DNA from 2 places in the Serratia sp. FDAARGOS_506 genome. Region 2 is predicted to be linked to the other one. Evidence: predicted binding sites of a transcription regulator. Region 2 holds the regulator's gene; the other holds the start of a gene.

Region 1 (15,875 bases), 1.3 Mb from region 2:
GCGCCGGCTAACCTGATCGCCATCCATCCTTCGGTCACGATTACGCCGTGGCAAACCCTGTCCATCGATTTCAGCTGGGACGCATTGTGGCGGCAACGCCGCGAGGATGCCTTCTACCTCGGGCCGATGCGCCCGGTGAAAGGCAGCGAGCAAGGCTCGCGCTTTATCGGCAACCAGTATCAGGTCGAAACCACCTGGACGCCGCGCAGCGATCTCCAGTTCAAGGTGGCCTATGTCTATTTCGATGTCGGCCACAGCCTGCAGCAGCATGCCGGGCTGAAGAACATGAACTTCGTGCTGGCGCAGGGTACCTACAGTTTTTAACGCCAAGAAAAAGGGCGCCGAACAGGGCGCCCCGCCTGCCTTACAGCGCTTCCAACTCCGCCGCCAGGGTGGCGACCAGCTCCGCCGCCGGCATCGGCCGCGCCAGGCCCACACCCTGCCCGGCCCACAGCGACATAAATTCCCCGCGACCGGCTTTGGCAGCCGCCTGGCGAATATCGCCGGTAAGCGCGTTCTGCACGGGATAAGGCAGGATCTGCGCCTCTTCCGCGCGCATCTGCCGCATGAAATCATTGACGATGCCGCGCGCCGGGCGGCCGCTGAAGGCGCGCGTCAGGCGCGTGCTGTCATCGCCGGCGTTGCTCAGCGCCGCCCGCCAGGCGTCGGCGATGCCCGACTCCGGGCTGCACAGGAAGGCGGTGCCCAGCTGCGCCGCCTGCGCGCCCAGCAAGCGCGCCGCCGCGATGCCGCGCCCGTTCATGATGCCCCCCGCCGCGATCACCGGGATCTTCACCGCCGCCACCACCTGCGGCAACAGGGCCATCAGGCCGACGCAGGATTGCTCGATGTCACCGAGGAAGGTCGGGCGGTGCCCGCCCGCCTCCGAGCCCGAGACGCACACGAAGTCGGCGCCCGCCTCTTCCCAGGCGCGGGCTTCCGCCACCGTGGTGGCAGTGCCGATCACCCGCGAGCCGGCCTTTTTGAACTGCGTGACCGTAGCGCGCGGCAGCACGCCGAAGGTGAAGCTGGCCACCGGCGGCGCAGCCTCCAGCAAGGCCGCGATCTGGTCACGGTTGTTTTCGGCGAATTGGGTGGGGATCGGTGGCTCGCTCAGCCCCAGCGCTTCGCGGAACGGTCGCAGCAGGTGCTGGGCGCGCTTCAGTTCGGCGAGATCCGGGTGCTGCTCGTCAAGCAGAAACAGGTTGATGTTGAACGGCGCGGCAGTCTGCGCGCGGATCTGCTGCACCCGTTCGAGGATCACCGCCGGTGAAAACAGCGCTGCGGCGCACGAACCCAGCGCCCCAGCGTTGCTCACCGCCACCGCCAATGCCGGCGGCGACGCGCCGTTCATCGGCCCCTGAACGATCGGATAGCGCAGCCCAAGCTCGCGGGCAAAAGCAGAAGGTACCGTCATCAATGTGTCTCCCTGTGCTGACTACATTCGTCTTACGGCGGCCGCGCCGCCGAACCGACGAAAAGCATAGCACCTTCTGGCCTGTGAGCCGTGCAGTTAGTGCTTCGCCTGCCGCCTGTCCAGCGACAGGAAGTGATGCACCACCGGTTTCTCCGGCCCAATATGGAAGCGCAGCGCCTCCTGCTGCAGATCGGCGTCGGCGTGCGACACCCGCTGGTGCTGCCGCAGATGCTCCGCCCAGGACTCCACCAGGAACCACTCCATGATGCATTCCGGGTCGCCGGTGTGCTCGGTGATGCCCCAGGCGTAAGCGCCATCGCGGCGGCGCGCCCGCTCCAGCATCAGCAAGGTGCGCAAGAACTGCGGCCGATCCTGTTCGCGGATGCGGTATTCCACCTGAATCATCACCGGGCCGCGATCGTTCTCAACCGGCGTGTTGACCAGCGGCTCCGGCCAATGGTTCGACGGCTGCAGATCGGCCTCGCCGGTTGGCAGCCGCAGGCGGTGGAACAGCAGCCCCGCCGCCAACAGGCCGACGCCGCCGACCAGCAGCGTAGCGGCCACGCCCAACTCCTGCGCCACCAGCCCCCACAGCAGGCTGCCCGCCGCCATCGCACCGTTGAACACCATCAGGTAGATGGCCAGGCCGCGGCCGCGCACCCAATTGGGCAGCACGCCCTGCGCCGCACCGTTGAGCGTGGTCAGCGCGATAATCCAGCCGGCGCCCAGCACCAACAGCAGCACCACCGCCAGCCACTGCGGCGGCGCCAGCGACAGGGCCGCCATCACCACGGCGGTGAGCACCGCCGCCAGCAGCACCAGCCCGTCGGCGTTGAGCCGCTGGCGCAGGCGCGGCAGCACGATCGCCCCGAGGATCGCCCCGGCGCCTACCGCCCCCAGCAGCACGCCGTAAAAACCGGCGCTACCGCCCAGCATGCGACGCGCCACCAGCGGCAGCAGCGCCCAGACCGAGCTGGAAAAGGCGAAGAACACCGCCGCCCGCAGCAGCACCACGTGCAGCTCGCGGCTGGAACGGGCATAGCGCAGGCCGGCGCGGAAGGCGCCGAAGAAGTGTTCCGACAGGCCGCTGTCCTCCACCTTCGGCCGCTTCCACCACAGCAGTGCCGCGATCACCAGCACATAGCTCATCACGTCCGCGCCGTAGGCCGCGCCGGCGCCGAAGCTGGCCAGCAGCAGGCCACCGGCCGCCGGGCCGATGGAGCGGGCGATGTTAATGCCCAGCGAGTTCAGCGCCACGGCGTTTTTCAGCTCGGTGCGCGGCACCAGCTCCGGCACGATAGCCTGCCAGGTCGGCCCCATCAGCGCCGCACCGATGCCGCCGACGAAGGTCAGCGCCAGCAGGTATTCCACCGTCAACGCACCGGTCTGCGACAGCACCAACAGGCTGCCACTGACGCAGGCCAGCAGAATTTGCACGAAGATCAGAAAGCGCCGCCGGTCGAGGATGTCCGACAATACCCCGGCCGGGATCGCCAGCAGGAATACCGGCAACGTGGCGGCGGTTTGCATCAGCGCCACCGCCGAGGGGTTGCTCGACAGGTCGGTGATCAGCCACGAACTGGCGACATCACGCATAAAGCTGCCGACGTTGCCGAGCACCGTGGCACCCCACAGCACCGCAAATAATGGGATTTTCAGCGGTGCGAAGCCGCCCGCCGCCGCCTTGTTTTCCGTCTGTTCAGCCATCCGTTCGCTCCTTCAAATCGTTAAATGCCACCAGCAACAGCGCGCCGGCCAGCCCGAGGTGTTCAAAAAATCCGTTCATCATCTGGCCGCGCTCCGCCCCGTCGAACTGCCAGAACGGATTGGCCATCAGCGTCGCCATCAGGGTAAAACCGGCCAGCGCCAACGCGCCGAGCCAGCGATAAAAGCCGCTCAAGATCAGCGCCGACGCCGCCAGTTCGAGCAGCGTCACCAGCACGGCGAACAGCGCCGCCGGCTGCAAACCGAAGTGGATCATCTCGGCAACCGCCCCTTCGACGTTCAGCGCCTTGACCAATCCCCCCTGGATGTAGGCGGCGCAAATCGCGAGCAGCAATAGCCAACGCACCGCAGGCGCATGCAGCCGCTGCGCGCAGCGGGCGGCGATAGCAGTCAGGTTCATCGCGCCCCCTTAAAACGGCGAATTCTGGATAAAGGCCAGCAGATCGGCGTTGAAGCGATCGGGATCGATCTGCACCAGGCCGTGCGCACCGCCAGCGTAAACATTCAGCTCCGCCTGTTGCATAAGCTTAGCGGCTTTCAGCGCCGAGGCGCCGATCGGCACGATCTGATCGGCGTCGCCGTGTACCAGCAGCGTCGGTTTGTCGATCGCCAACAGATCGGCGGTGTAGTCCACTTCGGAGAATGCGCTCACGCTGTCGTACTGCCCTTTCACGCCGCCCTGCATGCCCATCAGCCAGAAGTGGTCGATCAGCCCCGCATTGCTCTCCACCTCGTCGCAGCGGAAGCCGTAGAACGGCACCGCCAGATCTTTAAGGAACTGCGAGCGGTTGCCCGCCACGCCGCTGCGAATACCGTCGAAGGCCGCCATCGGCGCGCCTTCCGGGTTGGTCGGCGTTTGCAGCATCAGCGGCGGCACGGCGCCCACCAGCACCACCTTCGCCACCCGATCGCTGCCGTGGCGGCTGATGTAGCGCGCCACTTCGCCGCCGCCGATGGCGTGGCCGACCAGAATCAGATCACGCAGATCCAGCGTTTCGATCAGCAGAGCCAGATCGTCGGCGTATTGGTTAATGTCGTTGCCGTGCCAGGTCTGATCGGAACGGCCGTGGCCGCGGCGATCGTGGGCGATCACGCGGAACCCGCTCTGGCCGAAAAACAGCAGCTGGTTGTCCCAGGCGTCGGCGGACAGCGGCCAACCGTGGGAGAACAGGATCGGCTGGCCGCGGCCCCAATCCTTATAGAAAATGCGCGCGCCATCGTGCGCGGTGAGGGTGCTCATGACGTGTTCCCCGCTCGGTATTGAATTGGATTTTGTACCGGGTAACAGTACGGCACGCGCAAAGGCAGTGATAACGGAATAATTTTCGCATGATCGCGAGTTTTTTTGCTGAAGAGGCCGGCGTCGCCGCCGGCGTAAAACGTCAGATGTTTTCCAGATCGATACCGCGCGTTTTCGGGCCGAACAGCCCGATCACCAGCATCACGATCAGCATGCTGGCGACGATAAACGCGATCACCCCCAGCGAGCCGCCGTACTGCAAGATAATGCCGATGATGATGCTGCTGAATACGGTCGACAGGCGGCTGAAAGAGTAGCAGAAGCCGACGGCGCGGGCGCGAATGTGGGTCGGGAAGATCTCGGATTGATAGGAGTGGTAGCTGTAGGTCAGCCAGGCGTTGGACCAGGTGATGAAGAAGCCGCACAGGATCAGCCACAGCGGGTTGTTCTGCAGCGCGAACAGCGAGCCGAAGATCACCGTTACCAGGCACGACAACACGATCTGCCACTTGTTCTCCATCTTGTCAGCATAGAAGCTGCACAGCAGCGAGCCCAGCGGGTAGGCCAACGTGATGAAGAAAGCGTACAGCAGGCTGTGGGTGACCGAAGCGCCCTTGCCCGACAACAGCGCCGGCAGCCAGTTGCCGAAACCGAAGAAGCCGATGGCCTGAAAGAAATTCATCACCACCAGCATCAGCGTGCGATCGCGGTACTGCGGCGCCCAGATGTCGCGAAAGCGGCCGCGCAGCGGCGCACCCTCGGCATCGTCAACCGGGCGCGACGGAAAGTCCGCAGGCGCCACGCCGCAGCGCCGTTCCATATCCCGCATCACCAGCCGGGCCTGCGCATAGCGCCGCTGCTGCACCAGCCAACGCGGCGATTCCGGCAACCCCTTGCGCACCAACCAGATCACCAGCGAGGCCAGCGCGCCGGCGATCACCACATAGCGCCAGCCGCTCAGGCCCCAAATCGTCTGTGGCACCAGCCACCAGGACATCAGCGCCACCGCCGGCACCGACAGAAACTGCACGAAGAACGCGAAGGCAAAAGCCCGGGTGCGCAGATGCGCAGGCACCCACTCCGTCAGGTAGGTATCGATGGTCACCAGCTCGATGCCGAGCCCGACGCCCACCAGAAAGCGCAGAAAGATCACCCACTCCGCCTGCTGTTGAAACGCCAGCAGCAGCGAGAAGGCACCATACCAGATCAGAGCGAACATGAAGGTGGCGCGGCGGCCGAAACGATCGGCGTACGGGCTCAGCAGGCTGGCGCCGACGAACAGGCCGAGAAAGGTGGCGGAAGCGAAGGCCGCCTGGTCCGACACGCCGAAGACGCCCTGTGCGCCGGTGTGGAAAATGCCGTCGGCGATAAGACCGGTGCTGATATAGCCGGTCTGGAACAGATCGTAGAGTTCGAAAAAGCCGCCCAGCGACAGCAGAATGATAAAGCGCCACAGGCCGGCCGACGCGGGCAAGGCGTCGATTCTGGCCGCCAAATCCCGCGCATGGATCGGCGACGCCGCTACAGAGTCACTCACCGTTAACCTCGCATTAACATTTTTGATGACTTTCTATGCTAGCGAAGCGGCGTCGGAGTTAAATTTTTAATTAGCAGACTATGAAAAAAAGTTAAGCATAAAACGCTGCAGCAGCCTGTTTTATCGCAGGAAAATACAGCGCGGGATGCCGCAGCGGCATCCCGAATCGGTGGCTTAACGGCTGGGGTGCTGCTGCAGCCGTTCGCTGCGGTAGAAGTTCAGCAGGCACCAGCCGAGGGCGATCAGCGCCAGCGGCGCGGCAACGAAGCCGATGTTGCCCATGCCCAGATGCAGGCTCACCTGGTTGCCCAGAAGCGCGCCGCTGCCGATGCCGAAGTTGTACAGGCCGGAGAAGATCGCCATCGCCACGTCGGTGGCGTCCGGCGCCAGACTCAGCACTTTGGCCTGCATCGACAGACCGATGGCCATGATCGCCATGCCCCAGAAGATGCACAGCACCGTCAGGTGGCTTTCGCTGCCGGCGGCCGGCAACAACAGCAGCAGGCTCAAGGCCAGCAGCGCGATGGCACCGATAAAGAAACCGGAAGGAAAACGCTCGCTGTAGTGGCTGAACAGCAGGCTGCCGACGATGCCGGCGGCGCCGAACAGCAGCAGCATCAGCGTGGTGAAGTTCTCCGACAGCCCGGCCACGGTCTGGATAAACGGCTCGATGTAGCTGTAGGCGGTGAAATGCGCCGTCACCACGATGACGGTCAGCATGTACAGCGCCACCAGCGCCGGGCGTTTGAACAACAGCGGCACGCTGGCCAGCGAACCGGAGTGTTCGCTTTTCAGCACCGGCAGCAGACGCCACAGCAGCACCAGCGCCAGGGTGGCGCACACCGCGATGCCGATAAAGGTCATGCGCCAGCCGAGCAGCTGCCCCACCACCCGCCCGAGCGGCAGCCCGAGCACCATCGCCAGCGCGGTGCCGCCCGCCAGCAGGCTCAGCGCCTGGGCTTTCTTGCCCGGTGGCGCCACGCGGATCGCCAGCGAGGCGGTGATTGACCAGAACACCGAGTGCGCCAGCGCCACGCCGGCGCGCGAGATGACTAATGTGGTGAAGTTCCAGGCCACGGCGGTCAGCACGTGGCTGGCGATAAACAGCATGAACACGCCGATCAGCAGCTTGCGGCGCTCGATTTTGCTGGTCAGCAGCATGCACGCCAACGAGGCGGCGGCGACGATCCAGGCATAAATGGTAATAATCAGGCCGACCTGTTCGGTTTGCATCGAGAAGCTGGCGGCGATATCGCTCAGCAGACCGACCGGAATAAATTCGGTGGTGTTGAAGATAAAGGCCGAGACGGCGAGGATAACCACGCGCAACCAGGCGGTTGAGCGCGAAACGGGAGCGTGTTCCATGGTAAACAAAATCCGGACAGGTGCGGGCAAGTAGCGATATTTTAACCAACCGGCTCGCTAAATGCGATATGCGTCACACTTTAATTGTGTGGTTTTTTTCGCCGCATTTCGACACATTCGCAGACACACGGTTGCACAAATGCTGTGCTAATCTATTGAAGCGTACCAATTTTTCCTGCCGCTCTTCCCCTACGGCCGCCGCAGACGACGCGCCGCGCCGAAGAACCGCGCGCAGTGTCCATTTGGCGTTTTCTGAGGCGAGGTCATTATGTCCGCGATTTATGATTGGTCCGTGCTCGCATTGCGCAATGTTTACGATCGCCGCATTCAGGGCAAGCCGGTGCTCGACAGCGCCGCGCTGTTCCCCGACGCCGAACGTTTCACCGCCCAATGGCGGCAGATCCGCGAAGAGGCGCTGACCGTCGCCCACGATCTGCACAATATTCCCCGTTTTCACGAGATCATGATCCAGCAGGAGTCGATCTCCGCCAACGACGCGCGCGACTGGCGCATGTTCATCATGAAGGCCTACGGCCAGCCGATCGCCCGCAACCTGGCACGCTGTCCGACGCTGGCGACGCTGATCGCTTCGTCGCCGGACGTGCTGTCCGCCTCGCTCTCCTTCCTGGCGCCCGGCAAGCAGGTGCCGCCCCACCGCGGGCCGTTCCGTGGCATTCTGCGCGGCTATCTGGTGCTGGACATGCCCAAACGCGCCGACGGGGTGCCGGCGGCGGTGCTGAAAGTGGACGGCCGCGAATACCGGCTGCGCGAGGGCGAATTCATGCTGTGGGACGACACCTTCGAACACGAGGTATGGAACGACAGCCCGCAGGTGCGCACCGTGCTGTTGCTGGACATCCGCCGCCGCGACATGCCCGGCGGGCTGCGGCTGCTCTCCAGCGCCATCATCGCCCTGGTGCGGCTGAACGTGCGCTGGATGCAACGCCAATTCTGAGTGCGGCGCTCAGGCGATTAACCGTCATGAGCGGTCGCCCATTGCTGCGCCAACCACTGCTCGGCGGTGGTGGTGGTTATGCCCTGGCGCGCATTGAAGGTTTTCGCCTTATCCCAGGCCACGCCATCGGGCCGGGCGAAAGCCAGCCGGTATTTGGCGCCGACGTCATGCGGATGGTTCCGCACATCCTCCCGCAACCGCTCTTTGTCCAACAGGACTCTGTTGACCTCAACACCCCAGTGCGCCTGCATGACATCGGCAAGCTCGCGGTAGGTCAACGTGTCCCCGGCGATATAGACCACCTGGTTGCGAAACGCGGGCCGATGGAAAAAAATCGCGGCCGTCAGCCGGCCAATGTCCTCGGGGGTGGTCAGCGTCACCGCGTAGTGCCAGTCGCCCAGGGCGCGCACGGTTTTGCTTTCCGCCTCCACCACGCCAAAACCGGGCTCAAACAGGTAGCTGGTGAAAATGCCCGTGGAAACGATCACCCACTCCGTCGCACTCTGCGCACGCAGCAGATGGCGCACTTCGAGCTGTTCATCCCACACCTGTTGCCCGCTGCCTGTGCCGACAACATCGTAGTCCACGCCGAACTGCCACGGGAAGTAACGCGCCACGCCCGCCTGCAAAATGGCCTGGGTGATCTTTATCTGCGTGCCCGCCCCGCCGACAAAGCCGCTGCAGTTAATCACCGCGTCAAAGCCGCGCAGCAGCGCGCTCAGCTCATCCACGCTGTTTTGCTGCAGATCGCCTTCCACTACGGCGATACCGAGCCGCGCCAGCTCATCCCGCCGCGCCCGATGCGGGCCCGTGACGGCGCGGGCGGCCTCCGGCCGGAGCAGCACGCTGATTTTTAAAGAGTGATGTAACCGGGCCTGCCGACTCATCGCGCGCAATACCGGCAGCCCCAATTCACCGGCGCCGAGTATGAGCACGGTATTGATGGATAGATTTGTGGATTTCATTCTTGCCTCCTCTCCTGACACTGCGCCATCCTGACAGCTGACAAAAATGGGTTCAATTAGGTACACGCGTGATACCGGAGAGGAATATGGCGAGCGATCGGGAAGCGCTGCTGCAATTTTCGCAGGCGTTCTGTGAAGAATTGAGCAACGACGATGAAGGATTGAAGCGCGAGATCCTCGCGCATGCGGGCAACCGTTGGTCGCTGGGGGTATTGCATATCCTGGGCACCCAGGGGCCGCTGCGCCACGGCGAGATAAGTCGCCGATTGGCGAGCGTCACGCAAAGAATGCTGACGCGGACGCTGCGCCATCTCGAGCGGGACGGGTTGATATCGCGCTGCGATTATCAGGAAAAACTGCCCCGTGTGGTTTACACCATCACCGCGGCGGGGGAAGAGATGCTGCTCAACATGCTGCCGCTCTGGTCGTGGATTATCTCCTCCGCCGACGCCTTCAGGGCGGCGCGCTCGCACTACGATGACCAAGAGCGCAACGCCACCGAGGGATGAACACGGGCCTCCCTGCCCGCAGGCGGCGCTCAGCCGCCGCCCAGATAGGCCTTTCTCACCTCCGGATCGTTCAACAGTTCCTGCCCGCTGCCGGTGAGGCGGATCTGGCCGTTGACCATCACATAGCCGCGATCCGACAGCTTCAGCGCATGGTTGGCGTTCTGCTCCACCAGAAACAGCGTCATGCCGCTGCGGGTCAACTCGCGCAGCACGCCGAAGATCTGCCGCACCACGATCGGCGCCAGCCCCAGGCTCGGCTCGTCCAACAGCAGCAGCTTCGGCCGGCTCATCAGCGCGCGGGCGATCGCCAGCATCTGCTGCTCGCCGCCGGACAGAGTCATCGCCCGCTGATTGCGCCGCTCCTTGAGGCGTGGAAACAGCTCGAACATGCGCGGCAAGTCCTCCGCCAGATAGCGGTTGCCGACGGTGATGGTGCCCATCAGCAGGTTTTCCTCTACGCTCATGTCCGGGAAGATGCGCCGCCCTTCCGGCGCCTGCGCGATGCCGCCGGCGGCCACGTAGTGCGTGGAGCGGCGGCTGATGTCCTCGCCGCCAAACAGGATCTGCCCGCCGGCGATGCGCGGCTGGCCGAAGATCGACATCAACAGCGTGGATTTGCCCGCGCCGTTGGCGCCGATCAGCGCCACCGTCTCCCCGGCGTTGACCTGCAGCGACACCTGGCGCAACGCCTGGATCGGCCCGTAAAACACGTCCACTTCGCGAAATTCCAGCATCGCTTCGCTCATCCCGCCAGCTCCTCTTCGTCCGCGCCCAGGTAGGCGGCGATCACCGCCTCATTGTGCTGAATTTCCTGCGGCGTGCCGCGGGCGATCACGTCGCCGTGATCGAGCACGATCACCCGATCGGAGATCTCCATCACCATGCCCATGTCATGCTCGATCAGCAGCACCGTGATGCCGTGATGCTGCCGCAGGAAACGGATGATGCGGCTCAGCGTAGCCGTTTCCACCGGGTTCAGCCCGGCGGCCGGCTCGTCGAGGCAGATCATCTCCGGCGCAGTGCACATGGCGCGCGCGATCTCCAGCCGCCGTTGCTGGCCGTAGGACATCTCCCCCGCCAGCCGGTTGGCGCAGTCCACCAGATCCACCACCTCCAGCCAGTAGAAAGCGTGATCCAGCGCGGCGCTCTCCGCCCGACGGTAGCCCGGCGTGTTCAGCACCCCGGCGATCAGGTTGCGGTTGCTCTGCATGTGTTGCGCCACCAGCAGGTTCTCCACCACCGACATTTCGCGAAACAGGCGGATATTCTGGAAGGTGCGCGCCAGCCCGGCGCGGTTGACCAGGTGGGTACCGCCAAACATCTTGTAATAGAGGCGCGAACCGAGCCGCTTCGGGCGTATCCAGTCGCCGGCGCGAAACTTCTGCCCCAGCACCTGGATCACATCGGTCGGCCGTTTATGAGTATTGAGCAGGATCGCGCCGCCGGTAGCGCGGTAGAAGCCGGTCAGGCAGTTGAATACCGTGGTCTTGCCGGCGCCGTTGGGGCCAATCAGGGCGGTGATGGAGCCGCGTTCCACCTCCAGATTGACGTCATTCAGCGCCTTGATGCCGCCAAAGCGCATCATCAGGTGCTCCACCCGCAAAATGGCGTCGCTCATGGCGCTACCCCCTTACGCTCGGCGAAGCTGGCGCGGCTGATGCGTACCAGCCCGCGCGGCCGCCAGATCATCATCGCCACCATCAGCACGCCGAACAGCAGCACCCGGTATTCGGCGAAGCTGCGCAGCAGCTCCGGCGCCACCGTCAGCACAAAGGCCGCCAGCACCACGCCGAGGGTGGATCCCATGCCGCCCAGCACCACGATCGCCAGGATGAGCGCCGACTCGAAGAAGGTAAACGAGGTCGGGTTGACGAACCCCTGATAGGTGGCGAAAAACACCCCCGCCAGCCCGGCGGTGGAGGCGCCCAGCATAAAGGCCGACAGCTTCACCAGCACGTGATTCAGCCCGAGGGAACGGCAGGCGATCTCATCCTCGCGCAGCGCCTCCCAGGCGCGGCCGATCGGCATGCGCGTCAGCCGGTGCTTGATGTACAGCACCAGCAGCACCACTAAAAACAGCACCGCATAGATGAAAATGAACTTGAGGTTGGGGTTGTAATCGATGCCAAGAAACTCGTGGATCGGCACCCCACCATCTTTGGCGCGGCGGCCGAACTCCAGGCCGAACACCGTCGGCGCCGGCACCGAGATGCCGTTCGGCCCACCGGTGAGCGACATCCAGTTGTTCAGCACCAGCCGGATGATCTCCCCGAACCCCAGCGTGACGATCGCCAGGTAGTCACCGTGCATGCGCAGCACCGGAAATCCCAGCAGCGCGCCGGCCAGCGCCGCCATCAGCGCCCCCAGCGGCAGCATCGCCCAAAACCCCAGCCCGAGATACTGATAGCCCAGCGCCAGTCCGTAGGCGCCGATGGCGTAAAACGCCACGTACCCCAGATCGAGCAGCCCCGCCAGCCCGACCACGATATTCAGCCCCAAACCGAGCAGCACGTAAATCAGGCCGAGTATCGCCACCGTCAGCAGGTATTTGGTGGCGACGAACGGGAACAGCAGCGCGATCGCCGCCATCAGCGGCAGGATCCAGCGCAGGTTGGATTTATAGCCCAACGGCCGCACATAAACGCCGTCGTTGCCGCCGTCGAAGCGCGCCAGCACCCTGCGCCCCGGCGCGGTTTGCAGGAACAAGCTCAGCAGCAGCCGCCCGGCCATCACCGCGACGATGATCCACACCAGGCGGTGCGGTTCGAAGTTGAAGCTGTAGCCGTTCAGCACGATGCCGACGATCGGCCCGAACACGATCAGGGCGATCAGCCCGGCCAAGACGGCGTCCAGCAGGCTGCGTTTAACGTTCAGCCCGCCGTTGATCACGGATTGCGACATGGCGTTCTCCTTAAACCTTGGCGATCAGCGGCCGGCCGAGCAGGCCCTGCGGACGGAAGATCAGGATCGCCACCAGCAACCCGAAGGAGAACACGTCCTTGTAATCCGAGTTCACCATGCCGGCGAACTGCGCCTCCGCCACCCCGAGCAGCAGCCCGCCCAGCATGGCACCCGGCAGCGAGCCGATGCCGCCCAGCACCGCGGCGGTGAAGGCTTTGATGCCGATGATAAAGCCGACGTAAAAATCGAAGGTGCCGTAGTTCATGGTGATCAGCACCCCGGCCAGCCCGGCCATGGCGGCGCCGATCACGAACACCAGCGAGATCACCCGATCGGTATTGATGCCGAGAATCGAAGCCATTTTGCGATCCTGCTGGGTGGCGCGGCAGATGCGCCCCAGCCGGGTGCGCTGAATGATATAGGTGAGGATCGCCATACCGAGCAGCGACGCCACCAGAATGAACACCTTGGTATAGGTGATCTGCACCACGCCGCCGTCGAACTCCAGGCGGAACACGCCGCTCAGCAGCGTCGGGATGCCCTGCTGGCGCGGCCCCTGGCTGATCTGCGCATAGTTTTGCAAGATTAACGACATGCCGATGGCGGAGATCAGTGGCGCCAGGCGGGTGGAGTTGCGCAGCGGCTTGTAGGCGATGCGCTCGATCACCCAGCCGTACACCCCGGTAATGACGATGGTGAACACCAGCGTGCCGAGGATCAGCAGCGGGAACGAGTGCAGCCCGAAGAACGACAGCAGCGCCAAACCGATGGCGCACAGGTAGGCGGAGATCATGTACACCTCGCCGTGGGCGAAGTTGATCATGCCGATAATGCCGTAAACCATGGTGTAGCCGATGGCGATCAAGCCATACACCGCGCCAAGGGTCAGGCCGTTGATCAGCTGTTGCAGAAAGAATACATCCATAATGAGCAGTCTCGCCTGGTAAGGCCGCCAACGCAGTCCGACGCGGCCCAAAGGTCATCGCGGAACGGGCTCGCCAAGGCGACGAGCCCGTCGGTCATAGGATCACAATTTCAAGGTTCGGCCGTTTACAGCTGGTGATATTTGCCCTTGTCATCCCACTGATAGACAACGTAGTCCGAGACCTTCAGGTCGCCCTTCTGGTCCCAGGCTTTCTTGCCCATCACAGTGTCCACGTCGTGCGATTTCAACCATTCGGCGGCCTTGGCGCTGTCTTTGCCGCCGGTGGCGTTGAAGGCGGCGGCGATCGCCTGGATCGAGGCGTAGGAGTAGAGGGTGTACCCTTCCGGCTCAAAGCCGCTGGCGCGGAACTTGGCGATCACCGCCTTGCCTTCCGGGATCAGACGCGGATCGTTGCCGAAGGTCATCAGCACGCCGTTGGTGTACTGCGGTCCGCCGGCGGCGGTCACCAGCTCTTCGGTCACCACGCAGTCGCCGGAGAAGAACTTGGCGGTCACGCCCTGCTCACGCATCTGGCGCACCAGCGGCCCGGCTTCCGGATGGCAGCCGCCGAAGTAGACCACGTCCGGCTTGACCGAGGCTATCTTGGTCACCAGCGCGTTGAAGTCTTTCTCGCCGCGCGACAGCCCCTCATACAGCACCTCTTTGACCCCGCGCTTGTTCATCGCCGCCTTGGCGGCGTCCGCCAACCCCTGGCCGTAGGTGTCTTTATCGTGGATCACCGCGATGCGCTTGGCCTTCAGCGTGTCCAGCATGTAGTTGGTGGCGATCACGCCCTGCTGATCGTCGCGCCCGCACATGCGGAACATGGTCTTCATGCCGCGTTCGGTGATCTGCGGGTTAGTGGAGCCGGGGGTGATGGCGATGATGCCGGCCTCGTCATACACCTCGGAGGCGGGCATGGTGGAAGAGGAGCAGAAGTGGCCGACCACCGCCGAAACCTTGTCCTGATCCACCAGCCGGTTGGCGACCGCAACCGCCTGTTTCGGTTCGCAGGCGTCATCCCCCTGCACCAGCTTGATTTTTTCCCCTTTGATGCCGCCGGCGGCGTTGATGTCCGCCGTCGCCTGCGAAGCACCGCGCCAGTACTGATCGCCATAGGTGGCGTTCGGCCCGGAGAACGGCCCGGCGACGCCGATGACGATATCGGCCTGTGCGGAAAACGCCGTACCTAAACAACCGATGAGCAAAGCAGCGAGCGGACTTTTTATCAATTTCGATGACATTGTTATCTTCCTCAGCACTGTTTTCATACCCTGGATAATTGGCGTTGCTCCAGGCGGCAAGAGCATGAGCCCCGAGTGCTGACTCAAGGTCAGTGACCGGGGTAAATGCTCGCAGCCAACACCGAGGCAGCGTCAAGTATGACGGGTATAGCGGAACGCCCGGGGGCGCGGAACTTTCACTTTATGTGTAGACGGGGAAAATAATTTTCTTGAGAGCGCAGTCGCATTCCCCAAAAATGGGTAAGCAAAAATCCAGCCATTGTGACGACGAATACATATTCTTTGCTTATTCATCCTACATATTAGTTACGGCGCGGCGCTTGGCGGGGATAACGGGGGTCTGGATCGTACGATTAACGTGAGAGGGGGTATGAGAGGCAGAGCGGCTCTGCACCATCGCTGTGCAAAGGCTTGTGCAAACAGCGTCAAAACGATTTGGGATGCAAAAATCAGCGCATAGCGATGAAAAATGCCGAAAAACAGCGCAAGGTGCTCATTCCCTCAGCAAACGCACTTTTTTTGCAGTTTAGCGCTTTGACAAACCCCAGGCGCCCCGCTATTATTCGCCCCGTTCACACGATTCCTCTGTAGTTCAGTCGGTAGAACGGCGGACTGTTAATCCGTATGTCACTGGTTCGAGTCCAGTCAGAGGAGCCATATTTAGAGAAGCCCGCTTAAGGAAACTTAAGCGGGCTTTTTGCTTTTAACGCCAAACGCATCGACAGGAAGCGTTACTCCTTGGCTATCGGCGCGGCATTCTCATCGATTTTTACCTCACCCTGAATATCAGCAATCTTCTTCTCCAGATCCGCCACCTGCGCCTTGCTGTGCAGCAAGGTATAGGTCAAATCAAACTGCGCACTGGCGCCAGGCTGCAGCTGCTTAACGCGTTTTTGTTCACGCTCGACAGTGACCGGGTAGGCATAGCTGGTGCCAGGCTCAATCCCCGTCACATACCCCTGCTTTAACGTATCCGTATTCTTCCAGAGCGTCAGAACGGGCAATTGACGGGTGTCGAACTGTATCGCCACCCCTTTGTCGCCCGCGTTATTGACCAGCGCCGCCAGAGTCTGATGATTCGGATCCGATAAT
Region 2 (15,875 bases):
CATTATCACGGCAGAGCGCGCGACTTTCTCACCGCCGCCGCTGCGCGCGGGTTGATGATCCTCAACGCCGGGCCGAACGTGATCCGTTTCGCGCCGTCGCTGGTGGTCGAGCTGCAGGATATCGAGGCCGGCATGGCGCTGTTCGAGCTGGCGGTGCAGGATGTGATCAACGTCTGAAGCCCATGCGGCATCTAACGGGGCACGGCAAGCCGCGCCCTTATTGATCGCGCAGTTTGCGCTTCAGCCAGATGCCGTGGTGCGGGCGCTGGCGCCAGGCCAGCGAGGAAATGGTGTGCATCACGCTTAGGTGCGACAAAATGCGCCGCAGATGGCGCTCCATCTCGGTGACGGGCATTTCCGGATGCAGATCCGGCGGCTGCATGATGCCGCTGTTGCCGCTGCTCGGGCCGTCGTATTCCAGCCGCTGTTGGCAGCTTTGCAGCGCGATTTCACAGGTTTGCAGATACTCTTCCGCCAGCTTCGGCGTCAGCATGTAGTGCTCGCGCGCCAGAATGGTCATGGCGTTCAGGTGTTCGACGATGAACTGGCTATGCGTGACCCACAGCCGCATGTCCGCCAGATAGTTTGAGGCGAACCCCGGTTCCTGCATCGCCTGATTGAGCGAGGTGAACAGTGCGTTGTGCGCCTGGTTGACCTGCATGCGGGTATAGGCCAACGCGGTCGCGTCCGGTTCCGGTTGCTTCAGCATCAGCCGCAGCGCGGCTTGATCGTTCTCCAGCGCCTGATGGGCATTCTTGCGCAGCAGCCCGCTTTGCCACTGCGGCCACAGCCAAATGGTGCCGCCGAACGCCAGCACGCAGCCGATCAGCGTATCGATCAGGCGCGGTACCAGAAAATGCGAGCCGTTCAGCGCCAGCAGCTGCAGGGTGTAAACCGCCGTGACCGTAAAGCCAATCACCGACAGCCCGTAGTTCTTGCGCGAAACCAGGTAGGCCAACAGCGTGATCACCAGCATGATGCTCAACGTTTCTCCTTCCGGCAACTGCAGCTGCAGCAGCCCGGCCGCCAGCAATAGCCCGGCAATCGTGCCCAGCGCACGGTGCTGAATACGCACCCGGGTGGCGTTATACCCGTTTTGGCTCACCAGCATGATGGTGAGCAGGATCCAGTAAGGTTTCGGCAGGTTGAATACCGCCCCCAGGCTGCTGCCGACCGCCAGCGTGACGCCCAGCCGCGCGGCGTTGCGCAGGGCGGTGGATTTGAACGACAGGTAGCTGACCAGCGCCGGCCAAAACGGCAGGCGGTGCTGGCCGGGCATCAGGTCGCGGCGGTACAGCGGATGCTGGGTGCGCAGCAGGCGGGCGATGCGGCTGAAGTGGTAATAACAAAACTGGCCGACCGGGTTATCGGGATGCTGCGCCGCCATTTTTTCCAGCGCCGCCAGCTCGTGGGCCATGGAGAAGCGCTTCGAATGTTGATGATAGAGAATATCGTGCGCCACCACGCGCAGCCGGCCGGCGATCACCTGAGCATTGCGGCGAATGATCGCTTCGGCCTGGCTCTGTTCCACCAGTTTTTGTACCTCTTCCGGCAGATGGAGGCTGACGGTGATGTGCTCCTGCAGGTCCATCGCCACCTGAAAGGCGCGCTGCAGGCGCTTTTGCTCGAGGTTGTTGGCGTGCGGCAGGAAATTAAGCTGTTGGTACAACAGGCTGATCAGATCCATCACCTTTTGCTGGCGCACCAGCAGCGGCGGCAGCGCGGTTTGCGGATCGGTGTGCTGGGTCAGCAGTGAGTATTTGGCTTCGAAGTAGTCCGCCAATTCCAGATAGAGCTGGCTTAGCGTCTCGCGCATCGGTTGCTCTTTCCACAGCTTGAACCAGAACCAGGTGAATAAGCCGTACCAGGCGGTGCCGATCGCGTACAGCAGCGGCGCCTGCCAGATAGGCACCGTGCCGGCCGTGCTGAGGGCGAATATGGCGGCTACCAGCGCCGCCGGCAACAGCCGGGCGTGCAGCGGGCTGATTTCGCCGGTGACGCCGAGCAGCAGCGCCAGGCCCAGCATCAGCGCCGGCAGCGGCACGTGCCACAGCAGAGCCTGTTGCAGCAGAACGCTGCTGAAGGCGAACAGCGAACCGCCGACGATCAGCCGTTTAAAGAAGCGTTTATGCGGCGTGTCCAGACCGGCGATATTGCAGCAGGCGGGCACGAGGGAGAACATCAGGCCGAGCTGCAGCTGGCCTATCAGCAGGCCGAACAGCACCGGCAGGCACAACACCAGCGTTTGTCGCAGTGCGTAGTTGATTTCCGGGTGGTAGATCAGGCGGCGCCACATGGCAGAGAGCAGGCAAAAAAACGGCGCAGATTGCGCCGTTTCTTCAGGGATTAACGGGTGCCGTAGACGACAATGGTTTTGCCGTGGGCGGAAATCAGGTTTTGATCTTCCAGCATTTTCAGAATACGGCCAACGGTTTCACGCGAGCAGCCGACGATCTGGCCGATCTCCTGACGGGTGATCTTGATCTGCATGCCGTCCGGGTGAGTCATGGCGTCGGGTTGCTTCGCCAGATTCAGCAGGGTTTGCGCGATGCGGCCGGTAACGTCCAGGAAGGCGAGGTTGCCCACTTTTTCGGATGTGACCTGCAGGCGGCTTGCCATCTGTGCGGACAGACGCATCAGGATGTCCGGGTTCACCTGGATAAGCTGGCGGAATTTCTTGTAGGAAATTTCGGCCACTTCACAGGCGGTTTTCGCGCGAACCCAGGCGCTGCGCTCCTGGCCTTCTTCGAACAATCCGAGCTCGCCGATGAAATCCCCCTGGTTAAGGTAGGACAGGATCATCTCTTTACCTTCTTCATCCTTGATCAGCACCGCAACGGAGCCTTTCACGATGTAGTAAAGCGTTTCGGCCTTTTCACCTTGGTGAATCAGCGTACTCTTCGATGGATATTTGTGGATATGGCAATGAGACAGGAACCATTCGAGAGTAGGGTCTGTTTGCGGTTTGCCGAGAACCATTCGCTGTTATCCTCTGTTGTTATCGCTGCCTTGTGTCACAGGGGTCAGAGTTCCCTGTAAAACCCGCCTGTAGCCGCAGTCATGAGCGAGGGCTACCGGCAAGTTTTGAGGCGTGTCATAAAAATACGCTGTCGCTCTAGCATATTAACTTGCCGTAAGCGCTGCAAGCTACATTCTGTTAACATACCGGTAAAGGAGCCTTTCTCTGGGCGTTTCCCTGAAATTCAGTGTCCCGGAAAGATTTATTGCGGCTCTGTTTGTAGCACAGAGTAAGGCGGGTGTCTCGTGTTGTCTCGCTTCAGCATGATTAGCATCAGGTTACGTTGCCTGTTTCTATGCGAAAGCGTACTCTGATTTTAAGAAATCAACCGGAGTGACCAGAATGCAGGCAAGAGTTAAATGGGTGGAAGGGTTAACGTTTTTGGGTGAATCGGCCTCCGGCCATCAGGTGTTGATGGACGGCAACGCCGGCGATAAAGCGCCCAGCCCGATGGAGATGGTGCTGATGTCGGTGGGCGGCTGCAGCGCGATCGACGTGGTGTCCATCCTGCAAAAAGGGCGCAACGACGTGCGCGACTGCGAGGTGAAGCTGACCTCCGAGCGCCGTGAAGAAGCTCCACGGTTGTTCACCCATATCAACCTGCACTTCATCGTTACCGGCCAGGATCTGACCGACAAGATCGTCGAGCGCGCGGTGAACCTGTCAGCGGAGAAATATTGCTCGGTGGCGCTGATGCTCAACAAGGCCGCTACAGTGACCCACAGCTTCGAGATCCGTCAACCGGCGTAATCGAGACGGAGCGCGGCCTGGCGCCGCGCTCAACGCATTTATTCGATCTTCTTGCCTTCCAGCAACCGCTGCACCAGCGGCGCCATGATCAGCTCCATCGCCAGCCCCATCTTGCCACCCGGCACCACTAACGTATTGATGTGCGAGATAAACGAGCCCTGCAGCATCGCCAGCAAATAGGGGAAGTCTATCTGATCCAGCCCGCGGAAGTGGATCACCACGAAGCTTTCGTCCAGTGAGGGAATCGCCTTGGCGGCGAACGGGTTGGAGGTGTCCACCGTCGGCACGCGCTGGAAGTTGATGTGGGTGCGCGAGAACTGCGGCGTGATGTAGTTGATGTAATCTTCCATCGAACGCACCACCGAATCCATCACCGCTTCGCGAGAGTGGCCGCGCTCGCCGGTATCGCGGATCAATTTCTGGATCCACTCCAGGTTGACGATCGGCACCACGCCGACCAGCAGATCGACATGTTTGGCCACGTCATGGTGATCGGTGACAACGCCGCCGTGCAGCCCCTCGTAGAACAGCACGTCGGTCGGCGCCGGCAGCGGCTCCCACGGGGTGAAGGTACCCGGTACCTGATTGTAGGGCACTGCTTCGTCGTAAGTGTGCAGATACTTGCGCGAGCGCCCGGTGCCGTTCTTGCCATAGTCGATAAAGCTCTGCTGCAGCAGGCCGAAGTCGTTGGCCTCGGGGCCGAAATAACTGATGTGTCTGCCCAGATCGCGTGCCTTGCGGATCGCCGCGTCCATTTCCGGCCGGGTGTAGCGATGGAAACTGTCGCCCTCCAGCTCGGCGGCGCGGATGTTGAGCTGTTGGAAGATCTTACGGAACGCCACGCTGGTGGTGGTGGTGCCGGCGCCGCTGGAACCGGTCACCGCGATAACGGGATGTTTGGCAGACATGATGGTTGTCACTCCGTGTTGAATGCGCCGGCGTCGGGGATTATTGTGGCTCTTGTTGACGCTCTCTATCTCTGGGTAAAAATGGCGCGCGCTGGTTTGCAATGCCCCATTGTTACCTGATTTTTTTCGTCAGTCATAGAACCGAACGCCACTAAATTTCTTCCTGCCCGGCGCGGAACTGGCCGCGCGGCATGATGTTGACGCTCTCGTGCAGTTCTGACCACACCAGCACCACTTCGCCGTTTTTCAGCTGGCGGCGCACGTCCTCCACCTTTTGTTCCAGCGAGCGTTCGTGTTCGCCATAGTCGGTGCCTTCGCGCAGTACAAAGGATTCGATCAGGCTGTTCAGGGTGTCGGTTGCCAGTTCTTGCCAGGGAATGATCACGTCGGAATGTCCAGATAAGGGGAAAGCCAGGCCGGAATGCGATGCTCCAGCCACATGTGCGGTTTTTTCAGCGTGCCGCCGACGAAGCCGACGTGGCCGCCGAACTCGGTCAGCTGATATTCGATATTGCGCGGCAGGCCGGCGATGTCGGGGATCACCTCATGGGTCATGAAGGGATCGTCCTTCGCATGGATGATCAGCAGCGGCGTCTGGATAGCCGGCAACAGCGGCAGGGCGCTGCAGCGGCGATAATAGTCGATAGCGTCGCTGAAGCCGTGAATGCGCGAGGTGATGGCGTCGTCGAATTCGCGGATACGGCGCAACCCGTTCAACTGTGACAGCTTGAGCGGCAGAGTGTCCGGGTAGTGTAACAGTTTGCGGGTGGCGTTTTGTTTCAGCTGCCCCAACAGGTAGCGCTGATAAACGCGGGAGAAACCTTTCTCCATGCGGTAGGCGCAGGGCTCCAGCATCAGAGGCGCCGAGACCACCACCGCCGCCTGCAGCAGGCTGTCGGCGCCTTGCTGCGCCAGATAGCAGGCCAGCATATTGCCGCCAAGCGAAACGCCTACCGCTGCGGTCGGCACCTCGCCGTAGCTGTCGCGCAGCCAGCGCAGGAAGAAGCGCGCATCTTCGGTTTCACCGGAGTGGTAGATGCGCTGCTTGCGGTTGGGTACGCCGCTGCAGCCGCGAAAGTGCATCACCACGCCGAGCCAGCCGCGCTCGCGCCAGGCGTTGAGCAAGCCATGCGCGTAGGGGCTGTAGAAGCTGCCTTCCAGGCCGTGGAACAGCACCGCGCGCGGTTTGTCGCGCGCCTGCGCCGGATCTTCGCTCCAGGCGAGATCGACGAAATCGCCGTCGGGCAATTCCAGCCGTTGCCAATGCGGCTTCAATAATACGCGGCGGCGCACCAGCCGCGGCAACAGCGTTTGCAGGTGCGGGTTACTGGCCCCGGTCAGAGGGCGAAAGGTGTTAGGCATAGGCTGAATAAAAATGTTGTGGGCGGCTATTGTGAGATCCCTAGCGCACTGTTAGCTTCAATACCAAGAATTAACAATGATACTGCAAAAAAGCGCCTTGGGTGAGGAGCACCCGTGCCATGGAACCGAGTTTATTCCTTTCGATGTTAGGCTTCCTGTGGGTCGCCGCCATTACCCCCGGCCCCAATAACCTGCTGTTGACCACCTCTGGCGCTAACTTCGGCTTTATGCGATCGCTGTGGTTGATGGTCGGCATCATGCTTGGCATGCAAAGCATTTTGCTGCTGGTGGCCTTTGGCGTCGGCAGCCTGATCCTGGTCTACCCGTCGCTGCACCTGATCCTGAAAATCCTCGGCAGTCTGTACCTGCTGTGGCTGGCATGGAAAGTCGCCACCGCTGCCTATGAGAAACTGGAAACCGACGTGGCGCCGCCGCAGCCGGTGCGGTTATATCAGGGGTGGCTGCTGCAGTTCCTCAACCCGAAAGCCTGGCTGATGGCGCTGGGGGCGGTGGCGAGTTTCAGCCTGGCGGGCGATAAGTACAACGGTTCCATTGCGGCGATCGCGCTGGGCATTTTGGTGGTCAACATCGTCGCCGGCATTATCTGGCTGGCGTTCGGCACCGTGATCGGCCGCCTGCTGCGCAGCAAAAAGGCCTGGGTTATCTTCAACGTTTCCATGGGGTTGTTGACCGCAGCCTGCGTGTTACTGATCTGGCATTAAGGAGCGAACGATGGCGGAAAATTATTATCACGTGGTTGCCTTTACCGGCGAAGGGCTGCGCGGCAACCCGGCCGGGGTTTGCCTGCTGACGCAGCCGCTGCCGGCGGAGCGGCTGCAGGCGATCGCCAACGAGATCGGCCTGCCGGAAACCAGCTTTGTCTGGGATGACGGCGATATGACCGCCATCCGCTGGTTTACCCCGGAACGCGAGGTCGATCTTTGCGGCCACGGCACCCTGGCGGCGGCACATGTGATGTTCAGTGCGGTCAATCCGGCACTGCAGGATATCCGTTTCCGTTCGGCCGGTGGCGAGCTGTTTGTTAAGCGCGATGCGCAGGATGGGGAACGACTGGTGCTCGACTTCCCCGCCCGGCCGCCGCAGAAGGTGGCTGAACCGGCGGGCCTTGCGGCGCTGTTGGGCGTGCAGCCGCAGGAGGTGTGGCAGGCGAAAGCGCTGCTGGTGGTGCTGGAAAACGAGGCGCAGGTGCGCGCGCTGCGGCCGGACATCCCGGCGCTGATCGCGTTGGCCGGGCGTGCGGTGATCGTTACCGCGCCGGGTGACACCGTGGACTTCGTTTCGCGCTATTTCACGCTCGACGGCGGTGAAGATCCGGTCACCGGCTCCGCGCACTGCACGCTGATGCCTTACTGGTCGGCGCGTCTCGGCCGTCATCGGCTGCATGCGCAACAGATCTCGGCGCGCGGCGGTGAATTGTTCTGCGAACTGCAAGGGGATCGCACCCTGCTCGGCGGCTATGCTCATGTGTTCCTGCGCGGAAGTATCGCGCTGTAACCCGCGTTTATATTACTCACTGTAATAAAGAAGACTTTTTTATTCTTTTATCGCTCGCCATCGCTCAGATAAAACTGTCAGCAACTGAACAGATTTTTATCAACGGAGCGGAACATGGCGGGCAAACTCTTTTCCTTACGCAACGCGGCGCTGTTGGCGCTGTCGCTCAGCGCAGCCAGCGCCTACGCGGTGGACGTGACCGTGGCGTACCAGACTTCAGCGGAACCGGCCAAGGTGGCGCAGGCGGAAAACAGCTTCGCCAAACAGTCCGGCGCGACCGTTGACTGGCGTAAGTTCGACAGCGGTTCCAGCGTGCTGCGTGCGCTGGCCTCCGGCGACGTGCAGATCGGCAATATCGGCTCCAGCCCGCTGGCGGTGGCCGCCAGCCAGAAACTCCCCATCGAAGTGTTCCTCATCGCCTCGCAGCTTGGCAGCTCCGAAGCGCTGGTGGTGAAAAATGACATCAAAAGTCCGCAGGATCTGATCGGCAAGCGCATTGCGGTGCCGTTTATCTCCACCACTCACTACAGCCTCCTGGCCTCGCTCAAGCATTGGGGCATCAAGCCTGAGCAGGTGAAAATCCTCAATCTGCAGCCGCCGGCCATCGCCGCCGCCTGGCAGCGCGGCGACATCGACGGCGCTTACGTTTGGGCGCCGGTGGTCAACGAACTGGCCAAACAAGGCAAGGTGTTGACCGACTCTGCGCAGGTGGGCGAGTGGGGCTCGCCAACGCTGGACGTGTGGGTGGTGCGTAAAGACTTTGCCGAAAAACATCCCGACGTGGTGACCGCCTTTGCCGCCAGCGCCCTGCAGGCGCAAAAGGCCTACTTGGCGGCGCCGGAACAGTGGCTGAAAGAGCCTGGCAACCTCAGCACGCTGGCGCGTCTAAGCGGCGTGCCGGAAGCGCAGGTGCCGGAGCTGGTGAAGGGAAACCGTTATCTGCCGGTGGCGGATCAGGTTACCCAGCTCGGGCAGCCGGTGGATAAAGCGATCCGCGATACCGCCGAATTCCTCAAGCAGCAGGGCAAGATCCCGCAGGTCGACAGCGACTACAGCGCTTACGTGACCGACCGTTTTGTGAAACAGGTGCAGGCTGCGCCGCAGTCGTAAGGAAGCAGGATGCTAAACGTCAATCATCTTTCAGCAGAGTATCAGGGGCGGCCCGCGCTGCGTGACGTGTCGTTCCAGATCGCCGCCGGGCAACTGGTGGTGGTGCTCGGCCCGTCGGGCTGCGGCAAGACCACGCTGCTGAATTTGATCGCCGGGTTTATCGAGCCTTCAGCTGGCAGCATCACGCTGGATGGAACGCCCGTTCACGGTCCGAGCGCCGAACGGGGCGTGGTGTTCCAGCATGAGGGCTTACTGCCGTGGCGCAACGTGGTGGACAACGTCGAATTCGGCCTGCAGCTGGCCGGCGTCGGCAAGACGCAGCGTCGCCAGGTGGCGGAGCAGATGCTGCAGCGCGTGGGGCTGGCGGGCTATGAACAGCACTTTATCTGGCAGCTTTCCGGCGGCATGCGTCAACGCGTCGGCATCGCCCGCGCTCTGGCCGCCGATCCACGGCTGTTGTTGTTGGACGAGCCGTTCGGCGCCCTGGACGCGTTCACTCGCGAGCAGATGCAGGAGCTGTTGCTGACCATTTGGCGCGATACCGGCAAGCAGGTGCTGCTGATCACCCACGATATCGAAGAGGCGGTGTTCCTCGCCAGCGAGCTGCTGCTGCTGTCGCCGGGGCCAGGGCAGGTGGTGGAGCGGCTGTCGCTGAACTTCGGCCAACGTTATGCCGACGGCGAAGCCTGCCGCGCCATCAAATCCGATCCCGAATTTATCGCGCAGCGCGAATACGTGCTGGGCAAAGTTTTCCAACAGCGCGAGGCCTTGCTATGAGCCTGCATTCCACTCTGAAGGCCGCGGCGCAGCCGCAGGGCAAAGCGGCGCGCCGTTTCAGCGTGCCGCGCAACGTTTGGTTGAGCGGCGCCACGCTGTTGACGGTGTTGATCGTCTGGTGGGGCGTGACGGCGCTGCAGCTGATCAGCCCGCTGTTTCTGCCGGCGCCGCAGCAGGTGCTGCACCAACTGATCACCATCGCCAGTCCGCAAGGCTTTATGGACGCCACGCTGTGGCAGCATCTGGCGGCCAGCCTGGGGCGCATTCTGGTGGCGTTGTTGGCGGCGGTGATCGTCGGCATTCCGGTGGGCATCGCCATGGGGCTGAACGACACGGTACGCGGCATCCTCGATCCGCTGATTGAGATCTATCGCCCGGTGCCGCCGCTGGCCTATCTGCCGCTGATGGTGATTTGGTTCGGCATCGGCGAAACCTCGAAGATCTTGCTGATTTATCTGGCGATTTTCGCGCCGGTGACGCTCTCTGCCGTGGCCGGCGTACGCAGCGTGGCGCAGGTGCGGGTGCGCGCTGCCCGCGCGTTGGGGGCCACGCGTTGGCAGGTGCTGCGTTTCGTGGTGTTGCCGAGTGCGCTGCCGGAGATCCTGACCGGCATTCGCATCGGGCTGGGCGTCGGCTGGTCGACGCTGGTGGCCGCCGAACTGATCGCCGCCACGCGCGGCCTGGGATTTATGGTGCAATCCGCCGGTGAGTTTCTGGCGACCGACGTGGTGGTGGCCGGCATCGGCGTGATTGCGGTGATTGCATTTGGGCTGGAGCTGGGGCTGCGCGCCCTGCAGCGCCGATTGACCCCGTGGCATGGAGTACAGCAATGAACGAACGTCTGAATATTACCCCGCTGGGGCCTTACATCGGGGCGCTGGTGGAAAACGTCGCGTTGGCCCGTCCGCTGGGCGACGGCCAGTTTGAACAGCTTTATCATGCCTTGCTGAAGCATCAGGTGCTGTTTTTCCGCAATCAGCCGATCACGCCGCTGCAGCAGCGCGATCTGGCCGGCCGCTTCGGCGATCTGCATATCCATCCGGTCTATCCGCACGCCACCGACGTGGAAGAGATCATCGTGCTCGATACCCACGATGACAACCCGCCGGACAACGATAACTGGCACACCGACGTGACCTTTATCGAGAACCCGCCGCTGGGGGCGATCCTGGCGGCCAAGACGCTGCCTGCCAGCGGCGGCGATACGCTGTGGGCCAGCGGCATCGCCGCCTACGAGGCGCTGTCGGCGCCGTTCAGAACGCTGTTGGCGGGGCTGCGCGCGGAGCATGACTTCACCAAGTCGTTCCCGGAGCACAAGCATCGCGGCAGTGAGGAAGAACACCAGCGCTGGCAACAGGCGGTGCAGAAGAACCCGCCGCTGCTGCACCCGGTGGTGCGCACTCACCCGGTCAGCGGCCGGCAGGCGCTGTTCGTCAATGAAGGGTTCACCACGCGGATTGTCGACCTGGCGCCGAAGGAGAGCGACGCTTTGCTGAACTTCCTGTTTGCTCACATCACCAAACCGGAGTTTCAGGTGCGCTGGCGCTGGCAGGAAAATGATATCGCGATTTGGGATAACCGCGTGACGCAGCACTACGCCAACGCGGATTATCTGCCGCAGCGGCGCATCATGCACCGTGCGACAATACTGGGGGATAAGCCTTTTTACAGAGCCTGAGGCTTAGGCTTCGAACGCCTGCGTTAACTGCTCCAGCTGTTCCTGAGCATCCAGCCAGGTCATTTCCGTCTCTTCCAGCGCGGATTTGGCCTGGCTTTGCTTTTGCAGGCAGTCGGTCAGCTCGGCCTTGCGGCTGATGTCGTACAGCGCGGAATCCGCCAGCTGTTCCTCCACCGCCGCCAGTTCGGCACCCAGTTTTTCCATCTGCTGTTCCAGCTTGGCGATCTGCTTGCGCAGCGGTTGAGTCTGCGTACGGAACTCCGCCTCGCGGCGTTTTTGATCCTTGCGCGCCTGCGCGCTGTTGCCGCCGCTCTCTTTTTCCGGTGCGTCCTGTTGGCTTTCCTGGCGCTGCAGGTCGACAAGCCACTGCTGGTAATCGTCGAGATCGCCCTCGAAAGGCTCGACCTGGCCGTCGTGTACCAGATACAGATCGTCGGTGGTAGAGCGCAGCAGGTGACGGTCGTGCGATACCACCACCAATGCGCCTTCGAAATCGATCAGCGCTTCGGTCAGCGCCTGACGCATGTCGAGATCCAGATGGTTGGTCGGTTCATCGAGCAGCAGCAGGTTAGGGCGCTGCCAGACGATCAGCGCCAGCACCAGCCGCGCCTTTTCGCCGCCGGAGAAACGTTCGGTCATTTCACTGACCTTGTCGCCCTGGAAGCCGAAACCGCCCAGATAGTCGCGCAGCTGCTGCTCCAGCACACGCGGAGCGATGCGGCTCAGGTGCTGCAGCGGCGATTCGTCGGCGCGCAGGAATTCCAGTTGGTGCTGGGCGAAGTAACCCAGCTTGATACCTTTCGCCAGGCCGATCTCGCCACTCAGCGGTTCCAGGGTGCCGGCCAGCAGTTTGATCAGCGTGGATTTACCGGCGCCATTGCGGCCGAGCAGGCCAATACGTGAGCCGGGCACCAGGTTCAGCTTGATTGACTTCAGGATCACTTTATCGCCATACCCGGCGCTGACTTTGTCCATGCGCAGCAGCGGATTCGGCAAGCTTTCCGGCGGACGGAAGCTGAAGGTGAACGGGTTGTCGACGTGTGCCGGGGCGATCAGTTCCATGCGCTCCAGCATCTTGATGCGGCTCTGTGCCTGTTTGGCCTTGGTGGCCTGCGCGCGGAAACGGTCGATATAGCTTTGCAGGTGCGCCACTTTCTCTTGCTGGTGCTGATACAGCGATTGCTGCTGCGCCAGCTTGGTAGCGCGCTGGCGTTCGAACGACGAATAGTTACCGGTGTACTCATTCATCGTCTGCTGTTCGATATGCAGGATCTTGTCGACGATCGGATCGAGGAAGTCGCGGTCGTGTGAGATCAGCACCAGCGTGCCGGGATAGCTTTTCAGCCAGCGCTCCAGCCAGATCACCGCATCGAGATCCAGGTGGTTGGTCGGTTCGTCGAGCAGCAGCAGGTCGGAGCGGCACACCAGCGCCTGCGCCAGGTTGAGACGCATGCGCCAACCGCCGGAGAAGTCGCGCACCGGGCTTTGCAGCTGTTCGTTGGAGAAGCCGAGGCCGTGCAGCAGGCTGGCGGCGCGGGAACGGATGGTCCAGGCGTCGATGGCGTCCAGCTTGCCGTGCAGGGTGGCGATGGCGTGACCGTCGTTACTATCATTGGCCGCCTGCAATTCGGCTTCAAGCTGGCGAAACTCGCGGTCGCCGTCGATAACATACTCGATCGCCGCCACGTCCAGCGCCGGCGTTTCCTGGTTGACCCAGGCCAGCGCCCAGTTGCCGGGGAAGGTGAAGCTGCCGCCGTCCGCCGCGATCTCGCCCTTCAGCAGCGACAGCAGCGTGGATTTGCCGCAGCCGTTTTTGCCCACCAGGCCGACCTTCTGACCTGGATTAACCGTCGCCGTGGCGTTGTCCAGCAGGACGCGGATGCCGCGTCGGATTTGTAGCGAGGAGAATACAATCATAAAGCGCCGTATGTTCAGAGTATGTTAAATTATCATTAAGGTAACAGGACGCGCACCGCGCGCTGTTTTTGTCTTTGCGATGCATGGTAACGGAAAACCGCTACCCTGACGACGCTTTGGAGGGGAATGATGTCGCAGCCGCCCAAGGTCTTGCTGCTGTATGCCCATCCGGAATCCCATGACTCGGTGGCTAACCGGGTTTTGCTTCGACCGGCGCAGCAGTTGAAACATGTCACCGTGCACGATCTCTACGCGCACTACCCTGATTTTTTTATCGATATCCATCACGAACAACAGCTGCTGCGTGAGCATCAGGTCATCGTGTTTCAGCACCCTCTGTACACTTACAGCTGCCCGGCGCTGCTGAAGGAGTGGCTGGATCGCGTGCTGTCGCGCGGCTTTGCCAGCGGGGTGGGCGGCAATGCGCTGGCGGGCAAATACTGGCGCTCGGTGATCACCACCGGCGAGCCGGAAGGCGCCTACCGCACCGGCGGTTATAACCGCTATCCGATGGAAGACATCCTGCGGCCGTTCGAGTTGACCGCCGGGATGTGCCATATGCACTGGTTGACGCCGTTCGTGGTGTATTGGGCGCGGCGGCAAAAGCCGGAGGTGCTGCGCAACCATGCTGACGCCTACGGCGAGTGGCTGAGCCACCCGCTGCCGCGCGGAGGGCGGTGATCATGGAAGGATCGACCTTACTGACCGCCATTTTGCTGTTCCTGTTCGCCGCGGTGGTCACGGTGCCGATCGCCCGTCGCCTGGGGATCGGCGCGGTGCTGGGGTATCTGATCGCCGGCATCGCCATCGGCCCCTGGGGATTGGGCTTCATTCGTGATGTCGACGAGATCCTGCATTTCTCCGAACTGGGCGTGGTGTTCCTGATGTTCATCATCGGCCTGGAGCTGAACCCCAGCAAGCTGTGGGAACTGCGGCGCTCGATCTTCGGCGCCGGCGCCGGCCAGGTGTTGATCACCGCGGCGGTGCTGGGCGCGTTGCTGTACCTGACGCACTTCGCCTGGCAGGCGGCGGTGATCGGTGGCGTCGGCCTGGCGATGTCTTCCACCGCCATGGCGCTGCAGTTGATGCGCGAGAAGGGCATGAATCGCAACGAAGGGGGGCAGCTGGGTTTCTCGGTGCTGCTGTTCCAGGATATGGCGGTGATCCCGGCGCTGGCGCTGATCCCTATTCTGGCTGGCGCGGGCGGCACCAGCGACGACTGGGCGAAGATCGCGCTCAAGGTGGTGGCGTTCGGCGGCATGCTGATCGGCGGCCGCTTCCTGCTGCGGCCGCTGTTCCGTTATATCGCCGCTTCCGGCGTGCGCGAGATCTTCACCGCCGCGGCGCTGTTGCTGGTGCTCGGCTCGGCGCTGTTTATGGAGACGCTCGGCCTGTCGATGGCACTCGGTACCTTCATCGCCGGCGTGCTGCTGGCGGAGAGCGAATACCGCCACGAGCTGGAAATTTCCATCGAACCGTTTAAAGGCCTGCTGCTGGGGCTGTTCTTTATCTCGGTGGGCATGGTGTTGAATATCGGCGTGCTCTACACCCATCTGGCCGAGGTGTTGATCGGCGTGCTGGTGCTGGTGACGGTCAAATCCGGCGTGCTCTACGGCGTGTCGCACCTGTTCGGCCTGCGCAGTTCGGTGCGCCTGCAGTTCGCCGGGGTGCTCAGCCAGGGCGGTGAGTTCGCCTTCGTGCTGTTTTCGGCGGCGGGCGCCCAAAAGGTGCTGCAGTCCGATCAGCTCTCTTTACTGCTGGTGGTGGTGACGTTGTCGATGATGACCACGCCGCTGCTGATGCAGGCCATCGACCGCATTTTGGCTCGCCGCTATAACGCCAAAGACGAAGACGAGGAGACGCCGTACGTGGAAGATGACGATCCGCAGGTGATCATCGTCGGCTTCGGGCGTTTCGGCCAGGTGATCGGCCGCCTCTTGATGGCCAACAAAATGCGCATTACCGTACTGGAGCGCGACGTCAGCGCCGTCGGCGTACTGCGGCGCTACGGCTACAAGGTTTATTACGGCGACGCCACCGAGCTGGAGCTGCTACGCGCGGCGGGCGCCGAGAAGGCTAAATCGATCGTGATCACCTGCAATGAGCCGGAAGACACCATGGAGATCGTGCGGCTGTGCCAGCAGCACTTCCCGAACCTGAGCATTCTGGCGCGCGCGCGCGGCCGCGTGGAGGCGCATGAGTTGCTGCAGGCGGGCGTGAAACAGTTCAGCCGCGAAACCTTCTCCAGCGCGCTGGAACTGGGGCGCAAGGCGTTGATGGAATTGGGCATGCACCCGCATCAGGCCTTCCGCGCACAGCAGCATTTCCGCCGCCTGGATATGCGTATGCTGCGTGAACTGATGCCGCCGCATCAGGGGGATGTGGCGCAAATTTCCCGCGTGAAAGAAGCGCGGCGCGAGCTGGAAGAGCTGTTCCATCGCGAGATGCAAAAAGAAAGTCGCCAGTTCGACGGCTGGGACGAATACGAATAAGCGGGAGCATAACGATGTCTGCAACACGTAAGAGATTTATCGCCGGGGCGGTGTGCCCGAGCTGTAGCGCCATGGATACGTTGGCGGTATGGCGGGAGGATCAGGTGGAGGTGGTGGAGTGCGTCAAGTGTGGCCACCATCAGCGCCAGACCGAACAACAGGTGGAAAAACACGTTCGTCCGCAAGAGCAGGTGATCGGCATTTTCCAGCCGAAGTAGCGTTTTTTTATCCCGGAGGGTACAGCGAGGCAGATTTCCGTTACAATCTGTCCGGAAAAGGCGCGCATCCCGATAACGGTGTGCGTCCTAGTAGCCAACGGTAGGAGATATCATGAAAGTAGCAAAAGA

The links. The regulator CRP, encoded in region 2, controls carbon source genes, mostly activating them, when cyclic AMP is high. The targets are predictions, from matches to a motif close to ATGTGANNNNNNTCACAT.
Region 1: EGY12_RS22375 (sugar transporter) is a predicted target of CRP. The motif match lies at 7,346-7,363, and genes of this name have one in related genera.

What each region holds. Positions count from the first base shown of each region.
Region 1 is NZ_CP033831.1:4,610,053-4,625,927, forward strand. It holds gene EGY12_RS22345 (alginate export family protein) at 1-324, shown strand, start outside; gene EGY12_RS22350 (nitronate monooxygenase family protein) at 365-1,417, opposite strand; gene EGY12_RS22355 (MFS transporter) at 1,514-3,124, opposite strand; gene EGY12_RS22360 (DoxX family protein) at 3,117-3,542, opposite strand; gene EGY12_RS22365 (alpha/beta fold hydrolase) at 3,552-4,382, opposite strand; gene EGY12_RS22370 (MFS transporter) at 4,525-5,919, opposite strand; gene EGY12_RS22375 (sugar transporter) at 6,094-7,284, opposite strand; gene EGY12_RS22380 (aspartyl/asparaginyl beta-hydroxylase domain-containing protein) at 7,553-8,239, shown strand; gene EGY12_RS22385 (aromatic alcohol reductase) at 8,257-9,204, opposite strand; gene EGY12_RS22390 (helix-turn-helix domain-containing protein) at 9,291-9,713, shown strand; gene EGY12_RS22395 (ABC transporter ATP-binding protein) at 9,743-10,459, opposite strand; gene EGY12_RS22400 (ABC transporter ATP-binding protein) at 10,456-11,331, opposite strand; gene livM (high-affinity branched-chain amino acid ABC transporter permease LivM) at 11,328-12,614, opposite strand; gene EGY12_RS22410 (branched-chain amino acid ABC transporter permease) at 12,625-13,539, opposite strand; gene EGY12_RS22415 (branched-chain amino acid ABC transporter substrate-binding protein) at 13,665-14,783, opposite strand; tRNA gene EGY12_RS22420 (tRNA-Asn) at 15,365-15,440, shown strand; gene EGY12_RS22425 (aldose 1-epimerase family protein) at 15,515-15,875, opposite strand, start outside.
Region 2 is NZ_CP033831.1:1,134,543-1,150,417, reverse strand. It holds gene EGY12_RS05805 (aspartate aminotransferase family protein) at 1-177, shown strand, start outside; gene EGY12_RS05800 (YccS/YhfK family putative transporter) at 218-2,296, opposite strand; gene crp (cAMP-activated global transcriptional regulator CRP) at 2,347-2,979, opposite strand; gene EGY12_RS05790 (OsmC family protein) at 3,362-3,769, shown strand; gene EGY12_RS05785 (phosphoribulokinase) at 3,808-4,677, opposite strand; gene EGY12_RS05780 (YheU family protein) at 4,829-5,062, opposite strand; gene EGY12_RS05775 (hydrolase) at 5,059-6,039, opposite strand; gene EGY12_RS05770 (LysE family translocator) at 6,159-6,761, shown strand; gene EGY12_RS05765 (PhzF family phenazine biosynthesis protein) at 6,772-7,554, shown strand; gene tauA (taurine ABC transporter substrate-binding protein) at 7,669-8,664, shown strand; gene tauB (taurine ABC transporter ATP-binding subunit) at 8,674-9,441, shown strand; gene tauC (taurine ABC transporter permease TauC) at 9,438-10,274, shown strand; gene tauD (taurine dioxygenase) at 10,271-11,119, shown strand; gene EGY12_RS05740 (ABC transporter ATP-binding protein) at 11,123-13,036, opposite strand; gene kefG (glutathione-regulated potassium-efflux system ancillary protein KefG) at 13,166-13,717, shown strand; gene kefB (glutathione-regulated potassium-efflux system protein KefB) at 13,720-15,528, shown strand; gene EGY12_RS05725 (YheV family putative zinc ribbon protein) at 15,543-15,746, shown strand; gene slyD (peptidylprolyl isomerase) at 15,859-15,875, shown strand, end outside.